4 regions of the Streptomyces sp. NPDC086023 genome follow, and region 2 is predicted to be linked to each of the others. Evidence: riboswitches for the same ligand, from Rfam matches in the RefSeq annotation. Region 2 holds a riboswitch; each other region holds the start of a gene.
What was found. A riboswitch is a leader RNA that binds a small molecule or an ion and turns the genes downstream of it on or off. The one in region 2 is predicted to bind cyclic di-AMP.

Region 1 (7,224 bases), on a different contig from region 2:
ATGCGGATTCCGTTGTGCGGGGTGGGTCCGGACGCATGGATCCGCGTCAAGGACGCGTCAAGGCAACGAAAACTCCGGGTGCGGGAAGCGCAGGGCGGCCGACAGGAATTTCCCCGGCCTTTACCGGCGGTAGGCCCCGGACTGCCGGGGCCGGCCGGGCGGAGATCGGCGGGGCGGCGGCGTGCCGCGGCGGGCCGGGGGCCGGTACGCGGCGTAGTGGGCGGTATGACCCTTCACCGGCGGCGGCTGCTGGCCGCGTCCCTGTTCGCCTCCTTCGCCGTGCCGGGCCGGGCGGAGGCGGCCGGGCACCGGAAGCCCGGCGGCCCGGCTCAGGGGCCCGGCGGCCGCGGGAGGGCCGGGGGCGCCGGGCGCCGGGACGCCGACCTCGCCGCGCTGGCCCGGGGGCTCGACGGGCGGCTGGTGCTGCCCGGGGACCCGGACTACCCCGCCGCGAAGCGCCTGTACCAGCCGCGGCACGACGGGACCGCCCCCTCCGCCGTCGCCTACCCGGCGCACGAGGCCGACGTGGCGGCGTGCCTGGACTTCGCGCGCCGCCAGGGCCTGCCCGTCGTGCCCCGGAGCGGCGGGCACAGCTACCCGGGCTGGTCGACCGGCCCCGGCCTGGTGCTCGACGTGGGAGCGCTGGCGCGGGTCACGCCGGGCGCCGGCAGCGCCCGGATCGGTGCCGGAGCCCGGCTGGCCGACGTACACGCCCGGCTGGGGGCGGTCGGGGCGGCGCTGCCCACCGGGCTGTGCCCGTCCGTCGGGATCGCCGGGCTCACGCTGGGCGGCGGGCTGGGCGTGTCCGGCCGGGCGTACGGGGCGACCTGCGACCGGCTCACCGGAGCCCGGATCGTCACCCCCGACGGGGTGGTGCGGGACGTGGACGCCGGCCACGAGCCGGACCTGTTCTGGGCCCTGCGCGGCGGGGGCGGCGGGAACTTCGGCGTGGTCACCGAGTTCCGCTTCCGCACCCACGCGATGGCCGACTGCGCCTTCGCGGAGCTGAACTGGGCGTGGCGGGACGCGAAGGCGCTGGTGCTGGGCTGGCGGCGGTGGCTGGCGGAGCTGCCGGACCCGTACTGGAGCCAGGTGGAGCTGTACGGGGCCGGGCCGGACGGGAGCACGCCGGGGCCGGCCGTGCGCGTGGTGTGCCTGGACGGCGCGGGCGAGACGGAGCGCCTGCTGGACCGGCTGGAGGCGCTCGCCGGATCGGAGCCGCGCGACCGCCACTTCGTGGTGCGGGGGTACGAGGAGACGATGCGCGTCATGGCGGGGTGCGGGGAACGCACGGTGCCGCAGTGCCACCTGCCCGGCGGGCTGCCGGGCCAGGATCCGCGCGGGAGCCTGGAGCGCGAGACGTACGCGGCGCGCTCGGACTTCTGGCGCGCGGGCGGGCTGTCGGAGGCCGCGGTGGACGTGCTGCTCGACGCGGTAGCCGGCTACCCGGCGGCGGTGCCGCCGGGCGGGCGGGGCGTCGTCCAGCTGGACGGGGTGTGCGGCGGGGCCCTGAACCGGGTGGCCGTCGGCGACACCGCCTTCGTGCACCGGGGCGAGGAGCTGCTGGCCCAGTACCTGGCCCTGTGGCCCGGCAGTGCCACGCCCGCCGAGGTCGCCCGGCACGAGGGGTGGCTGCGGGAGCTGTGGTCGCGGCTGCGGCCCTGGGCGAGCGGGCGGGCGTACCAGAACTACGCCGACCCGTGGCTGCCGGACTGGCGCGGGGCCTACTACGGGCCGGCACTGCCCCGCCTGGAGGAGGTCAGGCGGCGCTACGACCCGGACCGGCTGTTCCGCTTTCCGCACGCGGTCTGACGGGCCGCCACCTCCCGGGCCGGACGGCCGGCGCCGGCGGGGGCGGCCGGGAGGCGGGGAGGCGGGGAGGGCGGGAGGGCGGCCGGCCGTGGTGTCGGCGGGATGCGCCATCCTGAGGGGATGAAGATGCCGCGTGTCCAGTGTCCCGCCTGCGGGCGGAACGTCGCCGCGATGCCGGTCGGCGTCGGGCAGTGGAAGGCCGCCCGCCACGACCACCCCGGAATGCAGCGCGACGCCACGGGCGCGCTGGTGAGCTGCAGTGCCTCGCTGCGCGCGGTGGAAGCGGACCGGCTGCTGCACCAGTTGCCGCTGCCGGGCACCGACGCCTCCGCGGAGCCGGCCCCGGAGCCGCTCCCGGGGTTCTGAGCGGGGCCCGGCTCCGGGAGCGGCCTCGCGGCCGCGGTGGTGCCGGCCCGGGCCTGTGCGGGCCGGGGCCTACGCGGGCCCGGGGGTGAAGGTGACCGGGAGCCGGTCCAGGCGGTGCACGATGAAGTTCTGCTTCCAGGTGAGGGATTCGGCCGGTTCCGCGAGGCCGAGGCCGGGCAGCCGGCGCAGCACCTCGCGGAGCGCGATCTCGCCCTCCAGCCGGGCCAGCGGGGCGCCGAGGCAGAAGTGGATGCCGTGGCTGAAGGCGAGGTGGCCGTTGGTCCGGCGGGTGATGTCCAGCCTGCCCGGATCGGTGAACTTGGCCGGGTCGTGGTTGGCGGCCGCGATGGAGACCGCGACGTGGTCGCCGGGCCGGATGTCGGCCCCTCCGATGGTGAGCGGTTCGGTGGCGAAGCGGTAGGTGACCGTGGAGACCGGGCTGTCGAAGCGCATCAGCTCCTCGACGGCGCCGGGCAGCAGGCTCTCGTCCGAGCGGAGCCGCTCCAGGGCCTCGGGGTGGCGGAGCAGGGCCAGGACGCCGTTGGCGATGAGGTTCACGGAGGTCTCGAAGCCGCCGACCAGCAGGATGAACACGTTGGAGCGCATCTCCAGGTCGGAGAGCGTGTCGCCGTGCCGCTGGGCCTCCAGCATCCCGGAGATCATGTCGTCGCCGGGCTCGGTGCGGCGGCGGGCGATCAGCTCGCTGAGGTACGCGTTGAACCACTGCCCCGCGGCGGCGAGTTCACCGGGCCCCGAGGAGGCGTTCATGCCGGTGATCACCTCGGCGTGGCGGCCGAACTCGTCCCGGTCGCCGAACGGGACGCCGAGCATCTCGCAGATCACCGCGATCGGCAGCGGGAGCGCCAGGGCCTCGACGAGGTCGGCCCGGCCTGCGGGCAGGACGGCGTCGAGCAGCCCGTCGGTGATCTCCTGGACGCGGGGGCGCAGCAGTTCGACCCGGCGGGGGGTGAAGGCCTTGGCGACCACCTTGCGCATCCGGGTGTGGTCCGGCGGGTCGCTCAGCATCATGTGCTGGGTGAGCACGAACTCGTCGCTGTACATGCCGAGGTACTGCCTGAGTTCGGGGGCGGCGGCGTGCGCCCCGCGGACGAGGCGGGGGTCCGAGAGGGCCTCCCGCACCTCCCGGTGGCCGGTCACCAGCCAGGCGGGCATGCCGTCCGGCAGGGCGACGCGGTGGACCGGGCCGCGCCCGCCGAGCGTGCCGAACAGGGCCTCGGGGTCACCGAAGAGCTCCGTGGTCAGGGCGACTTGTCCATCGAGGTCGATCACGTGGTTCCTCATCCGGTCGGCGCGACATCACGCCCCGGGCCACGGCGGAGCGGGGTGCGACGCCGGGGCCGGGGGCCACTTCCGGCCAGCTTCGGCAGCCCGGGCCACGCGCTCAACGCTGCCGCCCGCCGTCCGTCAGGTACACACGCACCTGACGCGGCGCGTGTCGGGGCACTCCCCCGCAATCGCACCCGCAATCCCGCCCGCGAACGCGGCCGGGACCGGCGGCCGTGGCCGCCGGTCCCGGTGTCGCACACCCGAGAGGGATCAGTAGGCGCCGAAGACGTTGTCGATGGAGCCGTAGCGCGCGGCGGCGTAGTTGCACGCGGCGGTGATGTTCGCGACCGGGTCGTACGAGTCCGTCGAGGTACCGGGCACGTGGTAGGCGCGGAACGTCGGGTCGATCACCTGGAGCAGGCCCTTGGAGGGGATGCCCGCGGCGGCGTTGGAGTCCCAGTTGTTGATGGCGAGCGGGTTGCCCGAGGACTCCCGCATGACGTTGCGGTAGATGCCGTTGTAGGTACCGGGGATACCGTGCTTGGCCATGACGTCGAGGGATTCGCGGATCCACCCGTCGAGGTTGTTCGCGTAGGTCTTCGCCTTGGGGGCCACGGCCTTGAGGGTGGTGGTACGGGCGGAACGGTCGGCCCGCGCGGGGGCGGCCTTCCTGGCCGGCGCGGCCTTCTTGGCGGCCGCTCCGACAGAAAGCTTCAGGCCCGGACGAATGAGTGACGGATCGTCACCGATGATCGTCTTGTTGTCCTGGTAGAGCTTCTTCCAGCCGCCGGCGAGGGAATGCTTTTCGGCGATCTTCACGAGGGAATCGCCGGCCTTGACGGAATAGGTCACGGCGGCCTTCTGCGCCGCGGCCGGGGCGGCGGCGACGGCCTGCGGGGCGACGGTCCCGGCTGCGGCGGGCGCCGCGGCACTGGCCGTGGCGGCGCCCAGCACGGGCAGGGCCAGGGCGGCTCCACCCGTGCCGACGGCGACGAAACCGCGGGTCAGACGGGTGTTCTTGGGGCGGCGGTGCTTGCCTTTTCCGGGCATGGCGCATTCCTCTCCGTCGCCTGCGAGGTGAGCTGTCGGGTTCGGACTGGAGTTGACCGGCCACACGCGGTGACTTCACCCCTAGCCGTTCCGCGAAAGATCGCGGAACGGCGGCCTACCTGGTTCCCCCGCTCCTGCCGTACGTGAATTGAATGGGGACGGTGCGGTCCGGGCGGCGGCAGGATTCGGCGTTCCACCCGGAATGAGCGTGACCGTAGGCGAGAGCCGCGGGACGGAACAAGCCCCGAATTCGCTAAAGGAAAGCGAGCGGGGGAATTCGGGCCGGAAAAGGACAAGATCGATTTTTCGGCACACCCCAACTTTCCAGTCGCGGCACCACTTTCGGGGCCGTCGCGACCCGTCGCGCGAAAGCCGCGCGTGACACATATCACCGGCCATCACAAGGGGTGCGAAATACCGGCGCGGCATGGAAAAACAGGATGCGCCGCAAGCGCTCATTTTTGTCCGTTTTAGTCCGTTCTGGTGAGGGTGGTCGGAGAGGCCGCCGCCGCCCGGGTGACTTCCCCCACGGCACGGCCCCGGCACCCGTCCGCCGCTCTCCCGCTGTGCTGGGCTCGTGGTCACACCCCCCGCACTGGAGGCAGCGGACCATGACTGTTGACCCCGGACCCGCGGCGGTCCCCGAAGCGGCCCGCATGCCGGTCCCCGACGAGGGGCGCCAGCCGGTGCGTCTGCTGGTCTTCGGCGCGTCGCTGCGTGCCGGGTCGCTCAACACACGGCTGGCCGCCCTGGTGGCCCGGCTGGCCGCCGAGGCGGGTGCGGCCGTCGACCTGGCCCGGCTGGCCGACTTCCCGATGCCGGTCTACGACGGCGACATCGAGGCCGAGACGGGGCTGCCGGAGGGCGCGCTGGCCCTGCGGGAGCGGATCGCCTCCTGCGACGCCTTCGTGATCTCCTCGCCCGAGTACAACGCCTCCGTGCCCGGGGTGCTGAAGAACGCCGTCGACTGGGTGTCCCGGGTCCGGCCGCAGCCCTTCAAGGACAAGCACGCGCTGCTCGTCTCCGCCTCGCCGTCCATGGTCGGCGGCAACCGCGGCCTCTGGGCCCTGCGCGTCCCCCTGGAGCACCTGGGCTGCCGCGTCTACCCGGACATGTTCAGCCTGGCCAAGGCGCACGAGGGCTTCACCGGCACCGGCGACCTCGCCGACGGCGCCCTCCAGGGCCGGCTGGCCGACACCGTCGGCGCCTTCCTCCGGCTCGTGGAGGCCGACACCCGGTACGTGTGCCTCCAGCGCCGCTGGTACGAGTTCCTCGGCGACCGCACCGACGCCCCCGTCACCGAACGCTCCGAGGACTGACCGGCGCGGCCCCGCCCTCAGGGCACCACGTCGAGGCCGGTCAGCAGCAACGCGGTCACGATCGAGGCGGCGGCCAGCACCGTCATCGCCGCGCGCAGCACCAACGGGGCGCGCAGACACGGCGGTTCGGCGGCGGGCGGCACGGGAGCCGGGGCGTCCGTGCGCAGGGCGGCACACCGCCCGCAGTCCTCGCCCTGGTGCGCGGACGGGGAGTCGAGCCAGTAGGCACCCTGGAGCGCGGCGAGCGGCCCGGGTGTCGATGTCGTCTTCACGCCCTTCTCAACCGGGCCCGGCGGAAGGGGAAACGGCGCCCCCGCCCACCGGTATGGAACCGTTGCCTAGTGCTGTGGCCGGAAAGGTCTGCCGGGTCGCGGCGTCCGGTGCGGTGCATCGCAAGGCGGAGGGCCACGGCTCGTACTGGACGTACCTGCGTGGTCCGACAACGCGCGAGGTGCCGTGCCGGGCGTCGCGACACGGTGAACCTTTGCGGTCACAGCACTAGAACGTCTCCGGGGCGGACCGGCGGCCCCCGCGGCGGCCGTGGTCCTCGGCGAAGGCCGCGAAGACCCGGTCGGGCGGCCCGCCGGTCCGCAGGAACTGCTCGTCCAGCACGGCCGCGAGGTCGTCCAGGGCCGCCCTCAGCGCTCTGCCGGCCATCCGCACGTCCGGGTCCCGGGCACGTTCGGCGGCCGCGGCCAGCCGGGCGGCGTACGGGACCTGGCGGGCCAGTGTGGTGTGCGGGGCGCCGTCGGAGAAGTAGTACGACTCGGCGTACTGGAGGAAGTCCACGCAGGTCACGCAGAACCCGGCGGCCAGGCCGTCCAGCAGCGCCGCGCCGGACGGCGAGTCGAACCCCTCGCCCGTGGGCCGGGTGCGCGCCAGGTGCGACAGCCGCATCGCCAGCGCGCGCCGCCGGGCCAGGGCCGGGTAGATGCCGAGCACCCAGGAGACGGTCGCGGTGAGCAGCGCGAAGCCGACCAGGGCCTCGACGGGCGCCAGGACGCGCAGCCAGCCGTCGATGGGGGCGATGTCACCCAGGCCCAGGGTGGCGACGGTGACCAGGGAGACGTACAGCGCGTCGAGCGGTCCGGCGTGCTCGGCCGGTGCGAGGTCGGAGCTGTACGAGAAGGCGTCCGGCATGTGCGGCCAGTAGATCAGCGCCCAGCCCACCCCGATGACCGCGGCCCAGAGCGCGACGACGCTGACCATGCCGAGCGGGCCGGCCAGTCCCGCAGCCGTCCTGCGGCGGAGGTGGAGGGTCCGGTTGAACCGCCAGAACGCGGTCATCACCAGCCTGCTGAGTCCGCCGTGCCGGGTGGGGTGCCAGAGGGTGTGGAAGACATCGCGCAGGATGGCCGCCACGAGCACCGCGCCCACCGCCGTGACGACC
Region 2 (7,224 bases):
CGGCGCTGGGACTCGAAGTACGGCGGGGGCGACTGGCGCTCCTCGATGGTGCCCGAGTGCCTGCGCGTCGACGCGGCGCCGCTGCTGCTCGGCTCGTACTCCGACGAGGTGGGCCGCGCGCTGTTCGGCGCGACCGCCGAACTGACCCGGCTGGCCGGGTGGATGGCCTTCGACACCGGTCAGCAGGAGGCCGCGCAGCGGTACTACATCCAGGCGCTGCGGCTCGCCAGGGCGGCGGCCGACGTCCCCCTGGGCGGGTACGTGCTGGCCTCGATGTCCCTCCAGGCCACCTACCGCGACTTCGCCGACGAGGGCGTGGACCTCGCCCAGGCGGCCATCGAGCGCAACCGCGGCCTGGCGACCTCCCGCACGATGAGCTTCTTCCGGCTCGTCGAGGCGCGGGCCCACGCCAAGGCCGGCGACTCGGCTGCCGCGGGCGCCGCGCTGCGGGCCGCCGAGGGCTGGCTGGAGCGGGCGCGGGAGGGTGACCCCGACCCGTCCTGGCTGGGTTTCTACTCGTACGACCGGTTCGCGGCGGATGCGGCGGAATGCTACCGCGACCTCAAACTGCCGCGTCAGGTCCGCCGGTTCACCGAGCAGGCCCTGTCCCGGCCCACCGAGGAGTACGTCCGCTCGCACGGCTTACGCCTGGTCGTGAGCGCCGTCGCCGAGCTGGAGTCCGGCAACCTGGACGCGGCCTGCGCCCAGGGCACCCGGGCCGTGGAGGTCGCCGGGCGCATCTCCTCGGCCCGCACCACGGAGTACGTGCGCGACCTGCTGCACCGGCTGGAGCCGTACGGCGACGAGCCGCGCGTGGCGGAGCTCAGGGAGCGGGCGCGACCGCTGCTGGTGGCGCCCGTGTGACCCGGATGTCAGTCGGGGGGTGCAGTATCGGGGTGGGAGGTGGCATGGAGCGCGTGCACTGCGATGTGGTGGTGGTCGGCGGTGGGATCGTCGGGCTGTCGACCGCGTACGCCCTGTCGCGGCTCGCGCCGGGGACGCGGGTCGTGGTGCTGGAGAAGGAGGCGGGCCCGGCCCGTCACCAGACCGGCCGCAACAGCGGGGTGATCCACAGCGGGATCTACTACCGCCCCGGGTCCCTCAAGGCGCGGTTCGCGGTGCAGGGCGCCTCGGAGATGGTCAAGTTCTGTGCGGAGCACGACATCCCGCACGAGGTGACCGGCAAGCTGATCGTCGCGACCGACCGTTCGGAGCTGCCGCGGCTGCACGCCCTGGTGCAGCGGGGCCGGGAGAACGCGATCCCGGTCAGGGAGCTGGGCCCCGCACAGATCGCGGACCACGAGCCCGAGGTGCGCGGCCTGGCCGCGATCCACGTCGGCACCACGGGGATCTGCGACTACGGCGCCGTGGCGGAGCGGCTCGCGCAGGCCTCGGGGGCGGAGATCCGGTACGGCTCGGCCGTGGACCTCATCGGGCGCCGCGCGTCGGGCGTGGCGGTGCGGACGGCCGACGGCACGGTGGTGCGGGCGAAGGCCCTGGTGAACTGCGCGGGCCTCCAGTGCGACCGGGTGGCGCGGCTGGCCGGCGACGACCCGGCGGTGCGGATCATCCCGTTCCGGGGGGAGTACTACGACCTGACGCGTCCCTCGCTGGTGCGGGGACTGGTCTATCCGGTGCCGGACCCGGCCTTCCCGTTCCTCGGGGTGCACCTGACGCGGGGCATCGGGGGCGGCGTCCACGTCGGGCCGAACGCGGTGCCGGCACTGGCCCGCGAGGGGTACTCGTGGGGCGCGGTGCGCCCGCGGGACATGGCGTCCACGGCGGCCTGGCCCGGGATGTGGCGGGTGGCGGCGCGCCACTGGCGGTACGGCGCGGGGGAGATCCACCGCTCCCTGTCGAAGGGCGCGTTCACGCAGGCGGTCCGGCGGCTGCTGCCGGCGGTCACGGAGGACGACCTCACCCCGGCCGCGGCGGGGGTGAGGGCCCAGGCGGTGCTGCGGGACGGGACGCTGGTCGACGACTTCCTGATCCGCGAGGCGCCGCGTACGGTCCACGTGCTCAACGCCCCCTCGCCGGCCGCGACGGCCTCCCTGCCCATCGGACGGGAGGTGGCCCGCAGGGCACTGGCGGCGCTGGCACCGTAGCCGGGACGCCGGGACCCCGGGCGCGCAGACCGCGCGACCGGACACCGGACCTGGCGACGGCCGGGCACCCGCAGCCGGACGCCCGGCCGGGGGCGGCTCCCGCTGCCGGGATGCCGGGCGGGCCGGCCGCCGTAGAATTGGCGGCACTGTGTCTGAGTCCCTGAACCCCCAGCCCAAGCCCCCTCCGGTGTGGCGCCACCAGCCCCGCTTCCCGGACGGCCCCGCCCCCGACCCGGCGGGCTCGCACCACGAGCGGCGCATCCGCAGCTTCCAGCCGCGCCGGAGCAGGGTGACCACGAGCCAGGAGGACGCGCTCCGCCGCCTCTGGGGCACCTGGGGCCTCGACATCGACGGCCGCGAGGTCCTCGACCTCGACAAGATGTTCGACGGCCTGCCGGTGGTCCTGGAGATCGGCTTCGGCATGGGCGAGGCGACCGCGCAGATGGGCGCCGACGACCCCGGCACCGGCATCCTCGCCGTCGACGTGCACACCCCCGGCCAGGGCAACCTCCTCGGCCTCGCCGAGCGCAACGGCCTCACCAACATCCGGGTCGCCAACGGCGACGCGATCATCCTGCTCCGCGAGATGCTGGCCCCCGCGGCCCTCGCCGGGATGCGCGTGTACTTCCCGGACCCGTGGCCCAAGAAGCGCCACCACAAGCGCCGGCTGATCCAGCCCGAGTTCCTGACGCTCGCCGCCACCCGCCTCGCGCCGGGCGCGATCCTGCACTGCGCCACGGACTGGGAGGAGTACGCCGAGCAGATGCTCGAAGTGCTCAGCGCGCACCCGGACTTCGAGAACACCCAGCCGGACGGCGGCTACGCGCCGCGCCCGGAGTTCCGGCCGCTCACCCGCTTCGAGGGACAGGGCCTGGACAAGGGCCACGTCGTACACGACCTGTTGTTCCGGCGCACCGAGAACTGAAAACCAGCCCTCCGGTACACGTCCGGATCGCTACTGTCGTGGCGTGTTCCGGGTCCTGTCTCGCGCGTCCATCGGGCTGCTCGCGGTCGCCGGAGTGCTGATCCTCGCCCTCGTACGGGAGCAGACCGGCACCCAGGGCTTCCTCGTCGGCCTCGGCCTCGCCGTCCTGCCGGTGCCACCGCTGATGGCGGTGTTCCACTGGCTGGACCGGACGAAGCCGGGGCCGTGGCCCCAGCACCTGTTCGTCTTCGCCTGGGGGGCGTGCGCCGCGGCGCTCATCGCCATAGTGGCCAACAGCTTCGCGACCCGGTGGATAGCGGCGGCGACCCTGGACCCGCGCGACGCCGACCAGCTCGGCTCGATCGCCATCGCCCCGGTGGTGGAGGAGTGCGCCAAGGCCGCCGCGCTGCTGCTGGTCTTCCTCTTCCGCGGTCGGCGGTTCACCGGGATCACGGACGCGATCGTGGTGGCCGGGTTCACCGCCACGGGCTTCGCCTTCACCGAGAACATCCTCTACCTCGGCAACGCCTTCGGTGAGGACCTCGGCAGCGGCACCTCGCTGCTGGACTCCGTGACGGCCGCGACCTTCTTCGTTCGGGTGGTGATGTCCCCGTTCGCGCACCCGCTGTTCACCGTGTGGACCGGGCTCGGCTTCTGCTGGGCGGCCTTCGCGGCCGGGCGGTGGCGGCGCACCGGGCTGCCCCTGGCCGGGCTGGCGCTGGCGATGGCGACGCACGCGCTGTGGAACAGCTCGTCGGAGTTCGGCGAGTACGGGTTCTACGTGGTGTACGCGACCGTCATGGTGCCGGTCTTCGGGGTGCTGGCCTGGCTCGGGGTACGGGCCCGCGGGCGCCGGGAGCCGCTCTTCGTACCGGCGATGCGGGACGCGGCGTACGCGGGGAGTGCGGCGGGCCCGTACGCCGCGGCAGCGGTGGACCCGTACGCGGGAGCCGCGGCCCCCCACCCGCCGGGAGCGGTGGACCCGTACCCGCCGGGAGCGGTGGACCCGTACCCCGGCGTCGTCAGACCGTCAGACCCTTGCCCCGCAGCCATGCCAGCGGGTCGACCGTCGCTCCGCCGGTCCGCACTTCCAGGTGCAGATGGGCGCCCGTGACGTTGCCGGTGGCGCCGACGCGGCCGATGGTCTCGCCGGTGGTGACGGTGCCCGAGGTGACGGACATCGAGGACAGGTGGCAGTACCAGACCTCCGTGCCGTCCTCCAGCTGGAGGACGATGCGGTAGCCGTACGCGCCGGACCAGCCCGCCGAGATGATCTTGCCGCCGTGCACGGCCTTGACCGGGGTGCCCGTCGGCGCGGCGAAGTCCAGGCCGGTGTGCTGGCCGGAGGACCACATCGAGCCGGAGTCGCCGTAGTGGGAGGTCAGGGTGTACGAGGAGGTGGGCAGCGCGTACTGGCCGGCCAGCTTGGCCAGGCGCTCCGCCTCGGCCTTGGCCTCCGCGGCCTCCTTCGCCGCGGCCTCGGCGGCCTTGCGCGCTTCGGCGGCCTTCTTGTCCGCGGCCTCCCGCTCGGCCTTCGCCTTCGCGGCGGCGGCCTGCTCGGCGGCGCGCTGGGCCGCCGCCTTCTCCTGGGCGACGGCCGCGTCGGCCTGGGACTCGGCCTGCTGGAGGATCCGGTTGCGCAGGGCCTCGCCGGCGTCGGTGCCGGCCTCGGCCTGCTCGGGGGTGACGCCCGCGTTGGTGAGCGCCTCGATGGGGGTGCTCTCCTGCGCCGCGTCCGCCTCGTCGTCGGGGAGCAGCGAGGGTATGGATATCGCGACCGGGGGCTTGTCCTGGGCGGTGGCCATGCCGGTGGCGCCGACGGCGGCGATGATGCCGACGCCGAGGACCGTGGAGCTGCGGGCGAGTCCGCCGCGCTGCTTGGCGACGCGGTGGCGGCCGCCGGCGGGACGGGCGGAGTCCTCGGTGGGGTTCCACTCGCCCCATGCCCCGGCACCGGTTCCGCCCGGGTAGGGCGAGTCCGTCTCGATGGACCCGGGGGCTTCGGGGGCAGGCCTGCTGGACGCCACGGGGGCGCTCCTTTCCTTCCTTCTGGCCTACCGGGTTAGCTGACGGGTTCGGAGCAGGAAGGTCTCCTACGGGTCAGAACGACCCGATTCACCCCAAGTTGGTGGTTCCCCGGTTCCCTCACGGGATTCGGCGCGCACGCGCACGGTGCCGTCACTTGCGACGGCTGGGACAGCCGCGCTGCGTTATCGAACGGTAATAGACAACAGGGAGTGATTCCAAGCTCCCTTACTTGATCCTTCACATCAACCGGCCATTCCGTGACCGACGTTGGCCAGAACAAATGCCTCATGGGGCAGCAGAAAGGGATGAGCCGCCTGCGCGGGCACCGTCACTCCGGCCACTTCCGCACCCTGACGATCCGTCAACCGACCGGCTCCCCAACCCGCTTCGCTCACGCTGCGTGGCCGACCGGACGCGCTCAGCGGCGCCGTACCGCAGTGACGGACCTCCGGCGGGCCGTCTGACCCGGCGTCGGGCGGACGACCGCGAGCAGCGCCATGTCGTCGGTGGCCCCGCCGCCGGTGTGCCGCCGCACATCGGCGATCAGGCCGGACAGCAGCTCCTCCGGCCCGGGGAAGATCCGCCCGCGCAGCCGCTCGGCCGGCTCGTAGAAGGCGCCCGCGGCGTCCCGGGCCTCGGAGAGCCCGTCGGTGTAGAGCAGCAGCGTCGACCCGGCGGGGAAGGGCCACGCGTCCGCCCGGTACCGCCCGTCCCCCAGCTCGCCCATGCCCAGCGGCAGGGCGGCCTCCGTGGGGGCCAGCACCTCCGGCTTCCCGTCGGCGCGCAGCAGCAGCGGTGCGGGGTGGCCCCGGTTGACCACGCGGAGCGTGCCGCCGTCCGGGCTGACCTCGGCCAGGACGCAGGTGGTGAACCCCTCGACGGAGTCGAGGCTGTCGCGCCGGGTGCCCTCCCGGGCCAGGGCGCGCTCCACCCGCCGGGTGACGCCCTCCAGGGTGGGTTCGAGCTCGGCCGCCTCGCGGAAGGCGCCGAGCACCACCGCCACCGCCTCGACCGCCCCGAGCCCCTTGCCGCGCACGTCCCCCACCGCGAGGCGGACGCCGTACGGGGTGTCCTGGACGGCGTACAGGTCCCCGCCGATGAACGCGTCGGCGTCGGCGGCCTCGTAGCGGGCGGAGACGTGCAGCCCGCCGACGCGTCCGGCGGGGGTGGGCAGCACCGCGCGCTGGGCGACCTCGGCGACGCCGCGCGCGGAGGCGAGCTGTTCGCCGCTGCGCCGGACCACGCGGTTGATCAGCAGGGCCAGGACGGCGACGGTGAAGACGGTCACCAGCTCGGTGACCGCCTCGACCCGGCCGGAGCTGCCGTTGCGGAGTTGGAGCACGAGCACCGCCAGGGCGGCGCTCGCACCGGTGAGCAGGGTGGTGGTGAAGGCGAAGAGGGGGGCCGCGATCAGGGGCGCGGCGGTGAAGAAGGGCGCCCCGGTGAAGCCGGGCGGGGTCAGGACGTCGAAGACCAGCCCCAGGACGATCAGGAGCACGGGGAGCACACTCAGGAAGATCCGCGCGAACCGTCTGCCGTTGCCGTTGCCGTTGCCGTTGCCCTCACCGATCCGGCCCCGGGCCCTGCCGGCTCCCCGGGCCGCCCGGAAGGATCCTCCTCGCTGCCCCAGCCCCACCACGTCTCTCCCTGACCGGTCCGCTCGCGCCCGCGCCACGGGCCGCTGCCGCCCCGCCTCCCAAGGCTGCGGGCGGGGCGGCCGTACGGCGACCGGGCAGGGCCGAACGGGTGTCGCGCCCCGCTCGTGACCCGGTCCGCGGCCGGGTCACGAGCCCCTCGGGAACCCGCCGGGAAACAAATGGCGTCGAGCACCCCCCGAAATGGCGTAAGCTGTAATCACCGACGCGGGGTGGAGCAGCTCGGTAGCTCGCTGGGCTCATAACCCAGAGGTCGCAGGTTCAAATCCTGTCCCCGCTACTCAGTACGAGGCCCGGATCCTTCTGGATCCGGGCCTTCGTCGTTCCGTGGGTGCCCACCCGCCGCCCCCGCTCCCTCCTCGTTCAGAGCTTGGCGAGGAAGGCGTCCAGGTTCCCCTTCATCCGCTCGACCTGCTGCTCCACGGTGAGCGTCTCCTCGAAGCGGCCGCCGGGCTCGGGCTGCTTCCTGCCCCGCACGTAGAGGGAGCAGTCGAGGTCCGTGCAGATGTAG
Region 3 (7,224 bases), on a different contig from region 2:
GGAACGGCCGTCACCGGCGCCCCCGTCAGGCCCCTGCGCTCGTCGTCACGGCGGGCGTCACCGGCTCCGCACTGGCGCTGCCGCTGCTCGCCGCCACCAACGCCAGCGCCGCCGACGCCGCCACGTGGGACAAGGTCGCCGAGTGCGAGAGCGGCGGCACCTGGAGTGCCGACCTCAACAACGGCTTCTACGGCGGGCTGCAGTTCACCCAGGAGCTGTGGAAGGAGGCCGGCGGCCAGGAGTACGCCCCGCGCGCCGACCTCGCCAGCCGCTCGCAGCAGATAGCCGTCGCCGAGCGGGTGCTCGCCGAGAAGGGCCCCGGGGCCTGGCCGCTCTGCGCGGCCCCCGCCGGGCTCACCAAGACCGGCCCCAAGGCCGACGTGGACGACGGCCTCGGCAAGCCGAAGCCGGTCACCCCCGCGCCCGTGCGCCCCGACGAGGGCTCAGGCGCCACCGAGGAGGCCGGTACGGGTACGAAGACCCCCGCGCCCCCCGTGACGCGCACTCCGGCACCGCCGACCGCCGGCACCCCCTCGGGCACCGCCACCCCGGGCGCCACCATCACCCCCGGAGCCACCCCCGGCACCGCGACCCCCGGCACCCCCACGGCCCCCGGCACGGGCGCGCCCACCACGCCGGGCGCCACCGGCACCCCGGGCACGCCCGGCGCGACCGACGGGGCCACCCCGGGTGCGACCCCCGGGGCCACCGACGGGTCGGCCACCCCCGGCCCCGGCAGGCACCGCGGCAACGCGGCCGACGAGACGTCAGGGGACGTGTCGGGCGAAACGGACGGAACGGGACGTCACGCCCTGACCCTCGACCCGCTCGCTCCTGACGCCGGGTCGGGTACCGGTGTCACTCCCGAGGGCGCCGGGGAGTCCACGTACATCGTCAAGTCCGGCGACAGCCTCTCCGGCATCGCGGACGCGAAGGGCCTCAAGGGTGGCTGGGCCGCGCTGTACAAGGCCAACGAGCAGGTCATCGGCGATGACGCGGACCTCATCAAGCCCGGTCAGAACCTCGACCTAAGCCAGAACTAGGGGCACTTCGGGCATCCGTTAAAGCGGGCAATGTCCGGATTCGTGTAAGTCTGGCGTCAGTGAGACATGAGTCTCAGGCCGTCAACTGGCGTGTCCCGCCCGGAAGCTCGGCTACCGCCCCTTCTCACCTGCGCAAACGCCGGTTCCCGGTGCGCAAGTACGGGCCGTTTCTCCCCGATGTCCTGCCTTGAACATCGGGGAGCGGTCTGTCTACGGTCTGAACCGCTCGCCACCGCGGGCTCCTTCGACCGCATCGCCGAGTCCTGCCGGCGGACGGGGGAAACAGTCGTCGCGCAAGCGCCGAAGGCAGGAGCGGGGGACCCAAGGTTTGTGCCGGGCCCGGCCGTTGAAAGACGGTCACGGAACGGCTTGGGGTGAAGCCACGCGCTAGGACGCGAGGCCGGGCAACTCACTACGCCCGAACCCGACAGCTCACCTCGTAGGCGTCGGTGAGGAGAAGCCTCCAATGCTGCTTTCCAAGGGCAAGCACCGCCGTGCGTCCAAGGCCACCCGCATCGTCACCCTCGTCGGCGTGACCGGCGCGGCCGTCGCCGCCCCGCTGATGGTCGCGGGCACCGCCAGCGCCGCCACCGCCTCCGAGTGGGACCGCGTCGCGCAGTGCGAGTCCGGTGGCAACTGGTCCATCAACACCGGCAACGGCTACTACGGCGGCCTGCAGTTCTCCCCCTCCACCTGGGCTGCGTACGGCGGCACCGCCTACGCCCCGCAGGCCAACCAGGCCAGCAAGTCCCAGCAGATAGCCATCGCCGAGAAGGTGCTGGCCGGTCAGGGCAAGGGCGCCTGGCCGAGCTGCGGTGTCGGCCTCTCCGGCGCCAAGTACAGCGGCGGCGGCTCGGGCGAGTCCGCCCCGGTCAAGAAGAAGGCCAAGAAGAAGACGACGGAGACCCGCACGCAGCAGGCTCCGACCACCCGCTCCGAGCGCACCACCGCCGCCCCGAAGCCCGCGGCCCCGGCCACCGGCTTCAAGAAGGGCAACGGCTCCTACGAGGTGAAGGCCGGCGACACCCTCGGCACCATCGCCGACGCCCAGAACGTCAAGGGCGGCTGGGAGAAGCTCTTCGAGCTCAACAAGGACATCGTCACCGATGCCGACCTGATCTACCCGGGCCAGATGCTGAAGCTCTCCTGAACGGCTCCGGTACGGGAGTAGTCCCGGCCCGGCAGTAGCCACGCCCGCCCGGCGCGTCCTCCCCCCGATGCGCCGGGCGGGCGTTCCCCTTTCTCCGGCCGCCGACCCTCCGGAGAACCCCTCTGCCCTCTGGCACCCGACCCTCCGGTAACCCCCTCCGGGAGCCCCTTTGGGAGCCCCTGTGCTCGTTTGATCAGGGGTCTATGTCCTGGAAGACGGGTATTCGGTCCCTTTTTCGTCCCAGGACCCGGGCGGTCGAGCGGCCGACGCCCCCGACGGGGTTAGGCTCTAGGCGGCGAGGGCCGGTCCCACGGCCCCCCACGCCACCGCACATCTAGCGTCACATCCCAGAAGGAGATGCTCGTGCCGTCCATCGACGTCGTCGTAGCCCGGGAAATCCTGGACTCCCGAGGCAACCCCACGGTCGAGGTCGAGGTGGGCCTCGACGACGGCAGCACCGGCCGTGCTGCCGTTCCGTCCGGCGCCTCCACCGGTGCCTTCGAGGCCATCGAGCTCCGTGACGGTGACCCCAACCGCTACATGGGCAAGGGTGTCGAGAAGGCCGTCCTGGCCGTCATCGAGCAGATCGGCCCGGAGCTCGTCGGCTACGACGCCACCGAGCAGCGCCTGATCGACCAGGCCATGTTCGACCTGGACGCCACCGACAACAAGGGCTCCCTCGGCGCCAACGCCATCCTGGGCGTCTCCCTGGCCGTGGCCCACGCCGCGTCCGAGGCCTCGGACCTGCCGCTGTTCCGCTACCTCGGCGGCCCGAACGCGCACCTGCTGCCCGTTCCGATGATGAACATCCTCAACGGTGGCTCGCACGCCGACTCCAACGTCGACATCCAGGAGTTCATGATCGCGCCGATCGGCGCCGAGTCCTTCTCCGAGGCCCTCCGCTGGGGTGCCGAGGTCTACCACACCCTCAAGAAGGTCCTGCACTCCAAGGGCCTCTCCACCGGCCTGGGCGACGAGGGCGGCTTCGCCCCGAACCTGGAGTCGAACCGCGCCGCGCTCGACCTCATCGTCGAGGCCATCAAGCAGGCCGGCTACACCCCGGGCAAGGACATCGCGCTCGCGCTCGACGTCGCCGCGTCCGAGTTCTACAAGGACGGCAAGTACGAGTTCGAGGGCCAGTCCCGCTCGGCCGCCGAGATGACCGAGTACTACGAGGGCCTCGTCGACGCCTACCCGCTGGTCTCCATCGAGGACCCGCTGTTCGAGGACGACTGGGCCGGCTGGAAGGTCATCACCGACAAGCTGGGCTCCCGCGTCCAGATCGTCGGCGACGACCTGTTCGTCACCAACCCCGAGCGCCTCGCCCGCGGCATCGAGGAGGGCTCGGCCAACGCCCTGCTCGTGAAGGTGAACCAGATCGGTTCGCTCACCGAGACCCTCGACGCCGTCGAGATGGCCCAGCGCAACGGCTTCAAGTGCATGATGTCGCACCGCTCCGGCGAGACCGAGGACGTCACCATCGCCGACCTCGCCGTCGCCGTGAACTGCGGTCAGATCAAGACCGGCGCCCCGGCCCGCTCGGACCGCGTCGCCAAGTACAACCAGCTGCTGCGCATCGAGGAGATCCTCGACGACGCGGCGGTGTACGCGGGCCGCAGCGCGTTCCCGCGCTTCAAGGGCTGACCCGGCCGAACCGGCTGACAGCGCCCTGAGCCTCCGTACGTCCCCGCACTCGGTCCCGTACCGTGTGCGGGGACGTACGTGCTTATCAGGGGAGGCGGGACATGGCCGGGAACCGGGATCGGTTCTCCACCGCGACCAGGCTGAAGGCGCTCGGCGAGCGGACCGCGGCCCACGTCTACCGCTCCCAGTCCCGCCGGCAGGTCCGGCGCAGCCGCCTCACCGGCCGCGCGGCGCTGCTCGTGCTCGTCCTCTGTACCCTGGTCGTCGCCCTCGCGTATCCGATGCGCCAGTACGTATCCCAGCGCTCGGAGATCGCGGAGCAGCAGCGGGAGGCCGACCGGGCGCGGCAGCGCCTGGAGGAACTCCGCGACGAGAAGGCACGCTGGCAGGACCCGGCGTACGTCGAGCAGCAGGCCCGCCGGCACCTGCACTACGTCCGGCCCGGGGAGATCGGCTACACCGTGATCGACCCGGAGGCCGAGGAGCGGCGCAGCGCAGACGAGGGCGCGGCCGACCGACCCTGGTACTCCAACGTCTGGGACGGCGTCGACAAGGCCGACCGCCCGGACGAGGATTGACGCGCCGCCCGACTGACGCACCGCCCACTGACGCACCGTCCCACCGACGTACAGCCCGACTGACGTACCGCCCACAACAGCACACGAACGAAGAGACGCATCCCAGGCATGGACACGCCCCCGCCCCAGACCGACCGGACCGAGCCCACGGACGCGGACGTCGCCGCGTTCAAGGAGCAGCTGGGCCGCCCGCCGCGCGGTCTGCGCGCCATCGCCCACCGCTGCCCCTGCGGTCAGCCCGACGTGGTCGAGACGGCTCCGCGGCTGCCCGACGGCACGCCGTTCCCGACGCTGTACTACCTGACCTGCCCGCGCGCCGCCTCCGCCATCGGCACCCTGGAGGCCAACGGCGTGATGAAGGAGATGCAGGCCCGGCTCGGCACCGACCCGGAGCTGGCCGCCGCCTACCGCGCCGCGCACGAGGACTACATCGCGCGCCGCGACGCGATCGACGTGCTGGAGGGCTTCCCGAGCGCCGGCGGCATGCCCGACCGCGTGAAGTGCCTGCACGTGCTGGTCGGCCACTCGCTGGCAGCCGGCCCCGGCGTGAACCCGCTGGGCGACGAGGCGATCGCGATGCTGCCCGAGTGGTGGGCGAAGGGTCCCTGCGTGACCCCTTGCACCGAGAAGGACGAGACGGGCGAGCAGGACGAGAAGGAGGAGTCCGCATGACCCGCGTGGCGGCGATCGACTGCGGTACGAACTCCATCCGCCTGCTGGTCGCGGACTGCGACCGGGAGACCGGCGAACTGACCGAGCTGGACCGCCGGATGGTCATCGTCCGGCTGGGCCAGGGCGTCGACAAGACCGGCCGCCTGGCGCCGGAGGCGCTGGAGCGGACCTTCGCGGCCTGCCGCGAGTACGCGGCCGTCATCAAGGAGCTGGGCGCCGAGCGGATCCGCTTCGTGGCCACCTCGGCCTCGCGCGACGCGGAGAACCGCGACGAGTTCGTGGCCGGTGTGCTGGGGATCCTGGGCGTCGAGCCCGAGGTGATCACCGGTGACCAGGAGGCGGAGTTCTCCTTCACCGGCGCGACCAAGGAGCTGGCCGCCCGTCCCGACCTGGCGAAGCCGTACCTGGTGGTGGACATCGGCGGCGGCTCGACGGAGTTCGTGGTCGGCGAGGAGCACGTGCGCGCCGCCCGCTCCGTGGACGTCGGCTGCGTCCGGATGACCGAGCGCCACCTGGTCCACGACGGCGAGATCACCGACCCGCCCACGGAGGCCCAGGTGGCCGCCATGCGGGCGGACATCGAGGCCGCGCTGGACCTGGCCGCCGAGACCGTCCCGCTGGCCGAGGCCCGTACGCTGGTCGGCCTGGCCGGCTCGGTGACCACCGTCGCCGGCATCGCGCTGGGGCTGGCGGAGTACGACTCCGAGGCGATCCACCACGCGGTGGTCTCCTACGAGCAGGTTCGAGAGATCTGCGAGCGGATGATCGGCTCGACGCACGCCGAGCGCGCCGCGATCGGCGTCATGCACCCCGGCCGGGTGGACGTCATCGCCGCGGGGAGCCTGGTGCTGCTGGCCGTCATGGAGCGCGTGGGCGCCTCCGAGGTCGTGGTGAGCGAACACGACATTCTGGACGGTATCGCCTTCTCGATCGCCTAGGCCGGGGGCCCTTCGGCCTCCCGTCCACACGAACTTCGTGAAGTTCTTCACAAGGAAAAAGGGCCTGTTGGCCGCCGGGAAAGGCCCTTCGCGGGGTGTCGGCGGCCGACAGGCCCGTTTCGTGTGATGTGCAGCGGCTGCGGGATCCGTATCGGATGTATCGACGAATCCCGTGGTCCAGTCCTCCTGGACGCCTGCGGGCCAGTTCAGCGGGGGTGTCAACGTCTCGCCGTACACCCTGGTTCCCGTATCGCGCCATGACCTCGGTCACGTGGGCCGCGCAGTGTAGCAGAGCCCTTCTCTCTCCTTGTGAAGGCCCTCACGAGCATCCCCCTAGCGGGTGCTGGATACTCGATGGCATGAGCACCACGGAGCGTCCCAGGATCCTCGTAGTAGGCGGTGGGTACGTAGGCCTGTACGCGGCTCGGCGCATTCTCAAGAAGATGCGCTACGCCGAGGCGACCGTCACGGTCGTCGACCCGCGGTCGTACATGACCTACCAGCCCTTCCTGCCCGAAGCCGCCGCCGGCAGCATCTCGCCGCGCCACGTCGTCGTCCCGCTGCGGCGCGTCGTGCGTGGGGCCGAGGTCCTCACCGGCCGCGTCACCAGCATCGACCAGGACCGCAAGGTCGCCATGGTCGCGCCGCTCGTCGGCGAGGCCTACGAGCTGCCCTTCGACTACCTCGTCGTCGCGCTCGGCGCCGTCTCCCGTACCTTCCCGATCCCCGGCCTCGCCGAGCAGGGCATCGGCATGAAGGGCGTCGAGGAGGCCATCGGCCTGCGCAACCACGTCCTCGAGCAGCTCGACAAGGCCGACTCGACCACCGATGAGAACGTCCGCCGCAAGGCGCTGACCTTCGTCTTCGTCGGCGGCGGCTTCGCCGGCGCCGAGACCATCGGCGAGGTCGAGGACATGGCCCGCGACGCCGCGAAGTACTACACCAACGTGAAGCGCGAGGACATGCGCTTCATCCTGGTCGACGCCGCGGACAAGATCCTCCCCGAGGTCGGGCCCGAGCTCGGCAAGTGGGGCAAGGAGCACCTTGAGGGCCGTGGCATCGAGATCTACCTCTCGACCTCCATGGACTCCTGCGTCGACGGCCACGTCGTGCTGAAGAACGGCCTTGAGGTCGACTCCAACACGATCGTCTGGACCGCCGGTGTGAAGCCGAACCCGGCGCTGGCCCGCTACGGCCTG
Region 4 (7,224 bases), on a different contig from region 2:
AGGCCAGCACCAGGAGGTCCTCGCCCTTCAGGAAACGCTGGCAGCGGACGCCGCCGGTGGCCCGTCCCTTGCGCGGGTACTGGTCGAAGGGGGTCAGCTTGGCCGACGTACCCGACGCGTCCAGTGTGCCGTGCGAGCCGGCCACCGAGAAGACGTACGCCTCAGAGGCCGGGTCCACCGCCGAGAAGTGGATGACCTTGGCGCCGTCGGCCAGCTTGATGCCGGCCATGCCGCCCGCGGGGCGGCCCTGCGGGCGGACCTGGCCCGCCGGGTAGCGCAGCAGCTGGGCGTCGTCGGTGATGAAGACCAGGTCCTCCTCGCCGGTGCGCAGCTCGACCGCCCCGACGATCCGGTCGCCCTCCTTGAGGGTGATGACCTCCAGCTCCTCCTTGTTCGCCGGGTAGTCCGGCACGACGCGCTTGACCACGCCCTGCTCGGTGCCCAGCGCCAGGCCCTGGGAGTTCGCCTCGTCGAGGCTGGTCAGGCAGACCACCTTCTCGTCGGGCGCCAGGGAGGAGAGGAACTCGGTGATCGGGGCGCCGCCCGCCAGGTTCGGCGCGGCGTGCGTGTCCGGCAGCTGCGGCAGGTCGATCACCGACAGCCGCAGCAGACGTCCCGTGGAGGTGACCGCGCCGACCTCGGCCCGGGCCGTGGCCAGCACGGAGGAGACGATGGCGTCGTGGCGGGCGCGCTTGCCGTCGCCCTCGGACAGCGGGTCGCCCGTGACCGTACGCGCGAGCAGGCCCGTCGACGAGAGCAGCACCCGGCAGGGGTCGTCCGCGACCTCCAGCGGCACGGCCGAGACCGCGGCGCCGGCCGACTCCAGCAGGACGGTCCGCCGGTCGGTGCCGAACTTCTTCGCCACGGCGGCCAGTTCGGACGAGACGAGCTTGCGCAGCTCCGCGTCCGATTCGAGGATCTTCGTCAGCTCCCCGATCTCGGCCGTCAGGCGGTCGCGCTCCGACTCCAGCTCGATCCGGTCGAACCTGGTGAGCCGGCGCAGCGGGGTGTCGAGGATGTACTGGGTCTGCACCTCGCTCAGCGAGAAGCGCTCGATCAGGCGCTCCTTGGCCTGCGCGGAGTTCTCGCTGGACCGGATCAGCCGGATGACCTCGTCGATGTCCAGCAGGGCGACCAGCAGGCCCTCGACCAGGTGCAGGCGGTCGCGGCGCTTGCTGCGGCGGAACTCGCTGCGCCGCCGGACCACGTCGAAGCGGTGGTCGAGGTAGACCTCCAGCAGCTCCTTGAGGCCCAGCGTCAGCGGCTGGCCGTCGACCAGCGCCACGTTGTTGATGCCGAAGGACTCCTCCATCGGTGTCAGCTTGTACAGCTGCTCCAGCACGGCCTCGGGGTGGAAGCCGTTCTTGATCTCGATGACCAGGCGCAGGCCGTGCGAACGGTCCGTGAGGTCCTTGACGTCCGCGATGCCCTGGAGCTTCTTGGACCCGACCAGGTCCTTGATCTTGGCGATCACCTTCTCAGGGCCGACCGTGAAGGGGAGCTCCGTGACGACCAGGCCCTTGCGGCGCGCCGTGACGTTCTCCACCGTCGCCGTGGCGCGGATCTTGAAGGTGCCGCGGCCCGACTCGTACGCGTCCTTGATCCCCTGGAGGCCCACGATCCGGCCGCCGGTGGGCAGGTCGGGACCCGGGATGAAGCGCATCAGCGCCTCCAGGTCCGCGTTCGGGTAGCGGATCAGGTGGCGGGCGGCGGCGATGACCTCGCCCAGGTTGTGCGGCGGCATGTTCGTGGCCATGCCGACCGCGATCCCGGACGCGCCGTTGACCAGCAGGTTCGGGTACGCCGCGGGCAGCGCGACGGGCTCGCGCTCCTGGCCGTCGTAGTTCGGCGTGAAGTCGACCGTGTCCTCGTCGATCGACTCCGTCATCAGCGACGTGGCGTCCGCCATCCGGCACTCGGTGTAACGCATGGCCGCCGGCGGGTCGTCGTTCCCCAGCGAGCCGAAGTTGCCGTGGCCGTCCACCAGCGGCAGGCGCATCGAGAACGGCTGCGCCATGCGCACCAGCGCGTCGTAGATGGAGGCGTCGCCGTGCGGGTGGAGCTTGCCCATGACCTCGCCCACGACACGGGCGCACTTCACGTACCCGCGGTCGGGGCGCAGGCCCATCTCGTTCATCTGGTAGACGATTCGGCGGTGCACCGGCTTCATCCCGTCCCGCGCGTCGGGCAGCGCGCGGGAGTAGATCACCGAGTACGCGTACTCGAGGAAGGAGCCCTGCATTTCGTCGACGACGTCGATGTCGAGGATCCTCTCCTCGAAATCCTCCGGCGGCGGGGTCTTCGTGCTGCGGCGGGCCATCGCTGCTGCGGCTCCTCGTGATCCGAGATCGGTCTGACGCGGTCCATTGTGGACCGCCCCGCCGACAACGCCGACCCCGACCCTGGGGGTACCCCCGGACGGGGTGCGGCGAAGGGGCCGCGGAAGGCCCCGGGAACTTCTCCGCCCGTCGGCGCGCTTGCATACAGTGGCAGGACTCTCTCATCGCGATCGAAGGGATCACATGCCCATGGGTCACACGGCCACAGCGCAGGCCGCCTCCGGCGGCCTGACAGCGACCGAGCACCGCCTGGCCAACGGCCTGCGCGTGGTGCTGTCCGAGGACCACCTGACCCCGGTCGCCGCGGTCTGCCTGTGGTACGACGTCGGCTCGCGCCACGAAGTCAAGGGGCGCACCGGTCTGGCTCACCTCTTCGAGCACCTGATGTTCCAGGGCTCGGCCAGCGTTTCGGGCAACGGTCACTTCGAGCTGGTGCAGGGCGCCGGCGGGTCGCTCAACGGCACCACCAGCTTCGAGCGCACCAACTACTTCGAGACGATGCCGGCACACCAGCTGGAGCTCGCGCTCTGGCTGGAGGCGGACCGGATGGGCTCGCTGCTGTCCGCGCTGGACGACGAGTCCATGGAGAACCAGCGCGACGTGGTGAAGAACGAGCGCCGCCAGCGGTACGACAACGTCCCGTACGGCACCGCCTTCGAGCGGCTGACCGCCCTGGCCTACCCCGAGGGCCACCCGTACCACCACACGCCGATCGGCTCCATGGCCGACCTCGACGCCGCCACGCTGGAGGACGCCCGCACGTTCTTCCGTACCTACTACGCGCCGAACAACGCGGTGCTGTCGGTCGTCGGCGACATCGACCCGGAGCAGACGCTCGCCTGGATCGAGAAGTACTTCGGCAGCATCCCCTCCCACGACGGCAAGCAGCCGCCGCGGGACGGCAGCCTGCCGGACGTCATGGGCGCGCAGCTGCGCGAGGAGATCGTCGAGGAGGTCCCGGCCCGCGCGCTGATGGCCGCCTACCGCCTCCCGCACGACGGCACCCGCGAGTGCGACGCCGCCGACCTCGCCCTGACCATCCTCGGCGGCGGCGAGTCCTCCCGCCTGCACAACCGCCTGGTCCGCCGCGACCAGACCGCCGTGGCCGCCGGCTTCGGCCTGCTGCGCCTGGCGGGCGCGCCCTCCCTGGGCTGGCTGGACGTGAAGACCTCCGGCGGCGTCGAGGTGCCCCGCATCGAGACGGCCGTCGACGAGGAGCTCGCCCGCTTCGCCGCCGACGGGCCGACCTCCGAGGAGATGGAGCGCGCCCAGGCCCAGCTGGAGCGCGAGTGGCTGGACCGTCTCGGCACCGTCGCCGGCCGGGCCGACGAACTGTGCCGGTTCGCCGTGCTGTTCGGCGACCCGCAGCTCGCGCTGACCGCGGTCCAGCGGGTGCTCGACGTCACCGCAGAAGAGGTGCAGGCCGTCGCCGCGGCCCGGCTGCGCCCGGACAACCGCGCGGTCCTCGTGTACGAACCGCTGCCCGCCACCGAAGACAACGCCGAAGGGGCAGACCAGTGACCGCCGACGTCGCTTCCTCGATGACCTTCCACCCGCAGCCGCAGGCCGGACAGCCGAAGCCGTGGGCCTTCCCCGCCCCCGAGCGCGGCACGCTCGGGAACGGCCTGACGGTCCTGCGCTGCCACCGCCCCGGCCAGCAGGTCGTGGCCGTCGAGGTCATCCTCGACGCCCCCCTGGAGGCCGAGCCCGAGGGCCTCGACGGCGTGGCCACGATCATGGCCCGCGCGCTGTCGGAGGGCACCGACAAGCACTCCGCCGAGGAGTTCGCCGCCGAGCTGGAGCGCTGTGGCGCCACCCTCGACGCGCACGCCGACCACCCCGGCGTCCGGGTCTCGCTGGAGGTGCCCGCCTCCCGCCTGCACAAGGCCCTGACCCTGCTCGCCGAGGCCCTGCGCGCCCCGGCCTTCGCGGACAGCGAGGTGGACCGGCTGGTCCGCAACCGCCTCGACGAGATCCCGCACGAGCTGGCCAACCCGCAGCGCCGGGCCGCGAAGCAGCTCTCCAAGGAGCTCTTCCCCGCCACCCTGCGCATGTCGCGTCCGCGCCAGGGCAGCGAGGAGACCGTCGGCCGGATCGACTCCGGGGCCGTCCGCGCCTTCTACGAGGCCCACGTGCGCCCCTCCACGGCCACGGCCGTCGTGGTCGGCGACCTGACCGGCACCGACCTGGACGCCGTCCTCGCCGACACCCTGGGCTCCTGGACCGGCGGCACGGGCGAGGCGTACCCCGTCACGCCGGTCACCGCGGACGACACCGGCCGCGTGGTGATCGTGGACCGGCCCGGCGCCGTGCAGACCCAGCTGCTGATCGGCCGGATCGGGGCGGACCGCCACGACCGCGTCTGGGCCGCGCAGGTGCTCGGCACGTACTGCCTCGGCGGCACGCTCACCTCGCGCCTGGACCGCGTGCTCCGGGAGGAGAAGGGCTACACGTACGGCGTGCGCGCCTTCGGGCAGGTGCTGCGCTCCACGGCCGACGGAACCGGCGCCTCGATGCTGGCCATCAGCGGCTCGGTGGACACGCCCCACACCGGCCCCGCGCTGGGCGACCTGTGGCAGGTGCTGCGCACCCTCGCCGCCGAGGGCCTGACGGACACCGAACGCGACGTGGCCGTACAGAACTTGGTCGGTGTCGCGCCGCTGAAGTTCGAGACCGCCGCGGCCGTCGCCGGGACCCTGGCCGACCAGGTCGAGCAGGAGCTGCCGGACGATTTCCAGGCGCAGTTGTACGCGCGACTCGCCGAAACCGGCACGGTCGAGGCGACTTCGGCCGTGGTGAACGCCTTCCCGGTGGACCGTCTGGTGACGGTGCTCGTGGGTGACGCGTCGCAGATCGCGGACCCGGTGCGGGCGCTGGGCATCGGAGAGGTGACCGTGGTCACCAACTGACCTGATTCCGGGCCGACATGAGGCGGGGCCTTGGTGGATTGCCCACCGAGGCCCCGTTTGTGCTCTCTGTCCGTTTCGGGGTGGTCGTTGCCTGAATGACCCGTGGCGTACGCCACAAAACAGCGTGTCCGTTTGGTGATTGTCCGACGATCCGCCTAGCGTCAACCTCGCTGTCCGTCAGCTGTAACAGCCGCACCCGCGGCACCGGACAGCGATCGCCGAGTCCCCGTCAGGCGCGAGCCTGGGGAGCCGGGGACCCACATCAGTCCCTGGGGTGAATCGGACCGCCTCGCCAGAGGTGGCCCGTAGGAGACCTTCCTGCTCCGAACCCGTCAGCTAACCCGGTAGGCGAGAGGGAAGGAAAGGATCAGCCTCTCCATGGCCTTTGGCAGTCGTGCCACCGGTAAGCACCGTGGCCCCAGCCGTCTGAGCCGCAAGAGCGCGAACGTGGCCGGCATAGCCGCCCTCGCGACCACCGGTGTCGTCGGCACCCTGGCCGGCCCGGCCTTCGCCGCCACCGACGCGGACTCCCGTGGCCCCGAGGACACCGGCCTGAACGCCGTCGTCGTCGCCGACGACCTCGCGGGCCAGATCGAGGCCCAGGCCGAGTCCCAGCAGGCCGCCGCCGAGATCGCCGCCGCCAAGGCCCAGGCCGAGAACGAGGCCCGCCAGCGCGCCGCCGAGGCCAAGGCGAAGGCAGAGGCGAAGGCCAAGGCCGAGCGCGAGGCCGCCGAGCGCGCCGCCCGTGAGGCCGAGCGCAAGCGTCTGCTCACCTACGTGGCCCCCGTCGCGGGCTCGTACGTCAGCACCTCGTACAAGGCCGGCGGCTCCATGTGGTCCTCCGGCAGCCACACCGGCATCGACTTCCACGCCGCCTCCGGCACCTCGGTGCACGCGGTCGGCCTCGGCACCGTCGTCGAGGCGGGCTGGGGCGGTGCGTACGGCAACAACGTCGTCATCAAGATGAACGACGGGACGTACACGCAGTACGGCCACCTCTCGTCGATCAGCGTCTCGGTCGGCCAGCGCGTCACCCCGGGCGACCAGATCGGCCTCTCCGGCTCCACCGGCAACTCCAGCGGCCCCCACCTCCACTTCGAGGCCCGCACCTCGGCCGACTACGGCTCGGACATCGACCCGCTGGCGTACCTGCGCTCGCACGGCGTCAGCATCTGACCCGCGACCGCACCCGTCGCCACCGCGGCGTCGCACGCTTCCCGAAGGCCCCGGCTCCCCGAGCCGGGGCCTTCGGCGTGCCCTCCGCCGGAGGTGCGCGGAGCCGGCGTGTGCATCCGACACGTGCAGATCCGGTAAAAAACCATTCCGGAATTCATCGGTGCGCTCCGGAATTCCTCGTTTCTGCAATAGAGTCGGCGGCACACATGTCGACGCCGACCGCGTTTCGCGGGGATTAAGCGGAGGTCCGGTCATGCGCATTCCCGCGCACGCGGTGTGCACGGCGATCCGCGACGACATCGTCGCCGGCGTCTTCGAGCGCGGCAGCAGGCTCACCGAGGAGCTCCTCGCCCGCCGGTACGGCGTCTCGCGCGTCCCCGTCCGCGAGGCCCTGCGCACCCTGGAGTCCGAGGGCTTCGTCACCACCCGCCGCCACGCCGGGGCCTGCGTGGCCGAGCCCACCGAGCAGGAGGCCGCCGACCTGCTGGAGCTGCGGGTGCTGCTGGAGCCCCTGGGGGCCTCCCGGGCCGCACAGCGGCGTACCGAGGGCCACCTGAAGGTGCTGCGCGGGCTCGTACGCCTCGGCCAGGAGAGGGCCCGCCGGGGCCAGGGCGAGGACCTGCGCTCCCTGGGCGGCTGGTTCCACGAGACGCTCGCCCAGGCCTCCGGCAGCCCCGCTCTGATCTCGATGCTCACCCAGCTGCGGCACAAGATCGCCTGGATGTACGTGGTGGAGGCCCCGGCGCACCCCGTGGAGTCCTGGGCCGAGCACGGCGCCATCGTCGACGCCGTGGCGCGCG

Region 1: linked by a shared signal. The riboswitch ahead of ACIF6F_RS26340 (transglycosylase SLT domain-containing protein) and the one ahead of ACIF6F_RS11585 (M23 family metallopeptidase) in region 2 are both predicted to bind cyclic di-AMP.
Region 3: linked by a shared signal. The riboswitch ahead of ACIF6F_RS24080 (transglycosylase family protein) and the one ahead of ACIF6F_RS11585 (M23 family metallopeptidase) in region 2 are both predicted to bind cyclic di-AMP.
Region 4: linked by a shared signal. The riboswitch ahead of ACIF6F_RS29455 (M23 family metallopeptidase) and the one ahead of ACIF6F_RS11585 (M23 family metallopeptidase) in region 2 are both predicted to bind cyclic di-AMP.

Annotation. Positions count from the first base shown of each region.
Region 1 is NZ_JBITRX010000014.1:187,018-194,241, reverse strand. It holds gene ACIF6F_RS26355 (FAD-binding oxidoreductase) at 226-1,812, shown strand; gene ACIF6F_RS26350 (hypothetical protein) at 1,933-2,178, shown strand; gene ACIF6F_RS26345 (cytochrome P450) at 2,248-3,468, opposite strand; gene ACIF6F_RS26340 (transglycosylase SLT domain-containing protein) at 3,736-4,515, opposite strand; cyclic di-AMP (ydaO/yuaA leader) riboswitch at 4,520-4,716, opposite strand; gene ACIF6F_RS26335 (NADPH-dependent FMN reductase) at 5,172-5,834, shown strand; gene ACIF6F_RS26330 (hypothetical protein) at 5,852-6,106, opposite strand; gene ACIF6F_RS26325 (potassium channel family protein) at 6,333-7,224, opposite strand, start outside.
Region 2 is NZ_JBITRX010000004.1:460,300-467,523, reverse strand. It holds gene ACIF6F_RS11605 (sporulation protein) at 1-864, shown strand, start outside; gene lhgO (L-2-hydroxyglutarate oxidase) at 909-2,105, shown strand; gene trmB (tRNA (guanosine(46)-N7)-methyltransferase TrmB) at 2,254-3,030, shown strand; gene ACIF6F_RS11590 (PrsW family intramembrane metalloprotease) at 3,074-4,144, shown strand; gene ACIF6F_RS11585 (M23 family metallopeptidase) at 4,053-5,057, opposite strand; cyclic di-AMP (ydaO/yuaA leader) riboswitch at 5,067-5,200, opposite strand; gene ACIF6F_RS11580 (PP2C family protein-serine/threonine phosphatase) at 5,477-6,688, opposite strand; tRNA gene ACIF6F_RS11575 (tRNA-Met) at 6,920-6,993, shown strand; gene ACIF6F_RS11570 (FBP domain-containing protein) at 7,077-7,224, opposite strand, start outside.
Region 3 is NZ_JBITRX010000012.1:191,154-198,377, forward strand. It holds gene ACIF6F_RS24075 (transglycosylase family protein) at 1-1,043, shown strand, start outside; cyclic di-AMP (ydaO/yuaA leader) riboswitch at 1,332-1,504, shown strand; gene ACIF6F_RS24080 (transglycosylase family protein) at 1,510-2,193, shown strand; gene eno (phosphopyruvate hydratase) at 2,551-3,837, shown strand; gene ACIF6F_RS24090 (septum formation initiator family protein) at 3,939-4,415, shown strand; gene ACIF6F_RS24095 (DUF501 domain-containing protein) at 4,524-5,087, shown strand; gene ACIF6F_RS24100 (exopolyphosphatase) at 5,084-6,025, shown strand; gene ACIF6F_RS24105 (NAD(P)/FAD-dependent oxidoreductase) at 6,385-7,224, shown strand, end outside.
Region 4 is NZ_JBITRX010000018.1:79,063-86,286, reverse strand. It holds gene ACIF6F_RS29470 (DNA topoisomerase (ATP-hydrolyzing) subunit A) at 1-2,320, opposite strand, end outside; gene ACIF6F_RS29465 (M16 family metallopeptidase) at 2,529-3,860, shown strand; gene ACIF6F_RS29460 (M16 family metallopeptidase) at 3,881-5,248, shown strand; cyclic di-AMP (ydaO/yuaA leader) riboswitch at 5,455-5,614, shown strand; gene ACIF6F_RS29455 (M23 family metallopeptidase) at 5,627-6,424, shown strand; gene ACIF6F_RS29450 (GntR family transcriptional regulator) at 6,678-7,224, shown strand, end outside.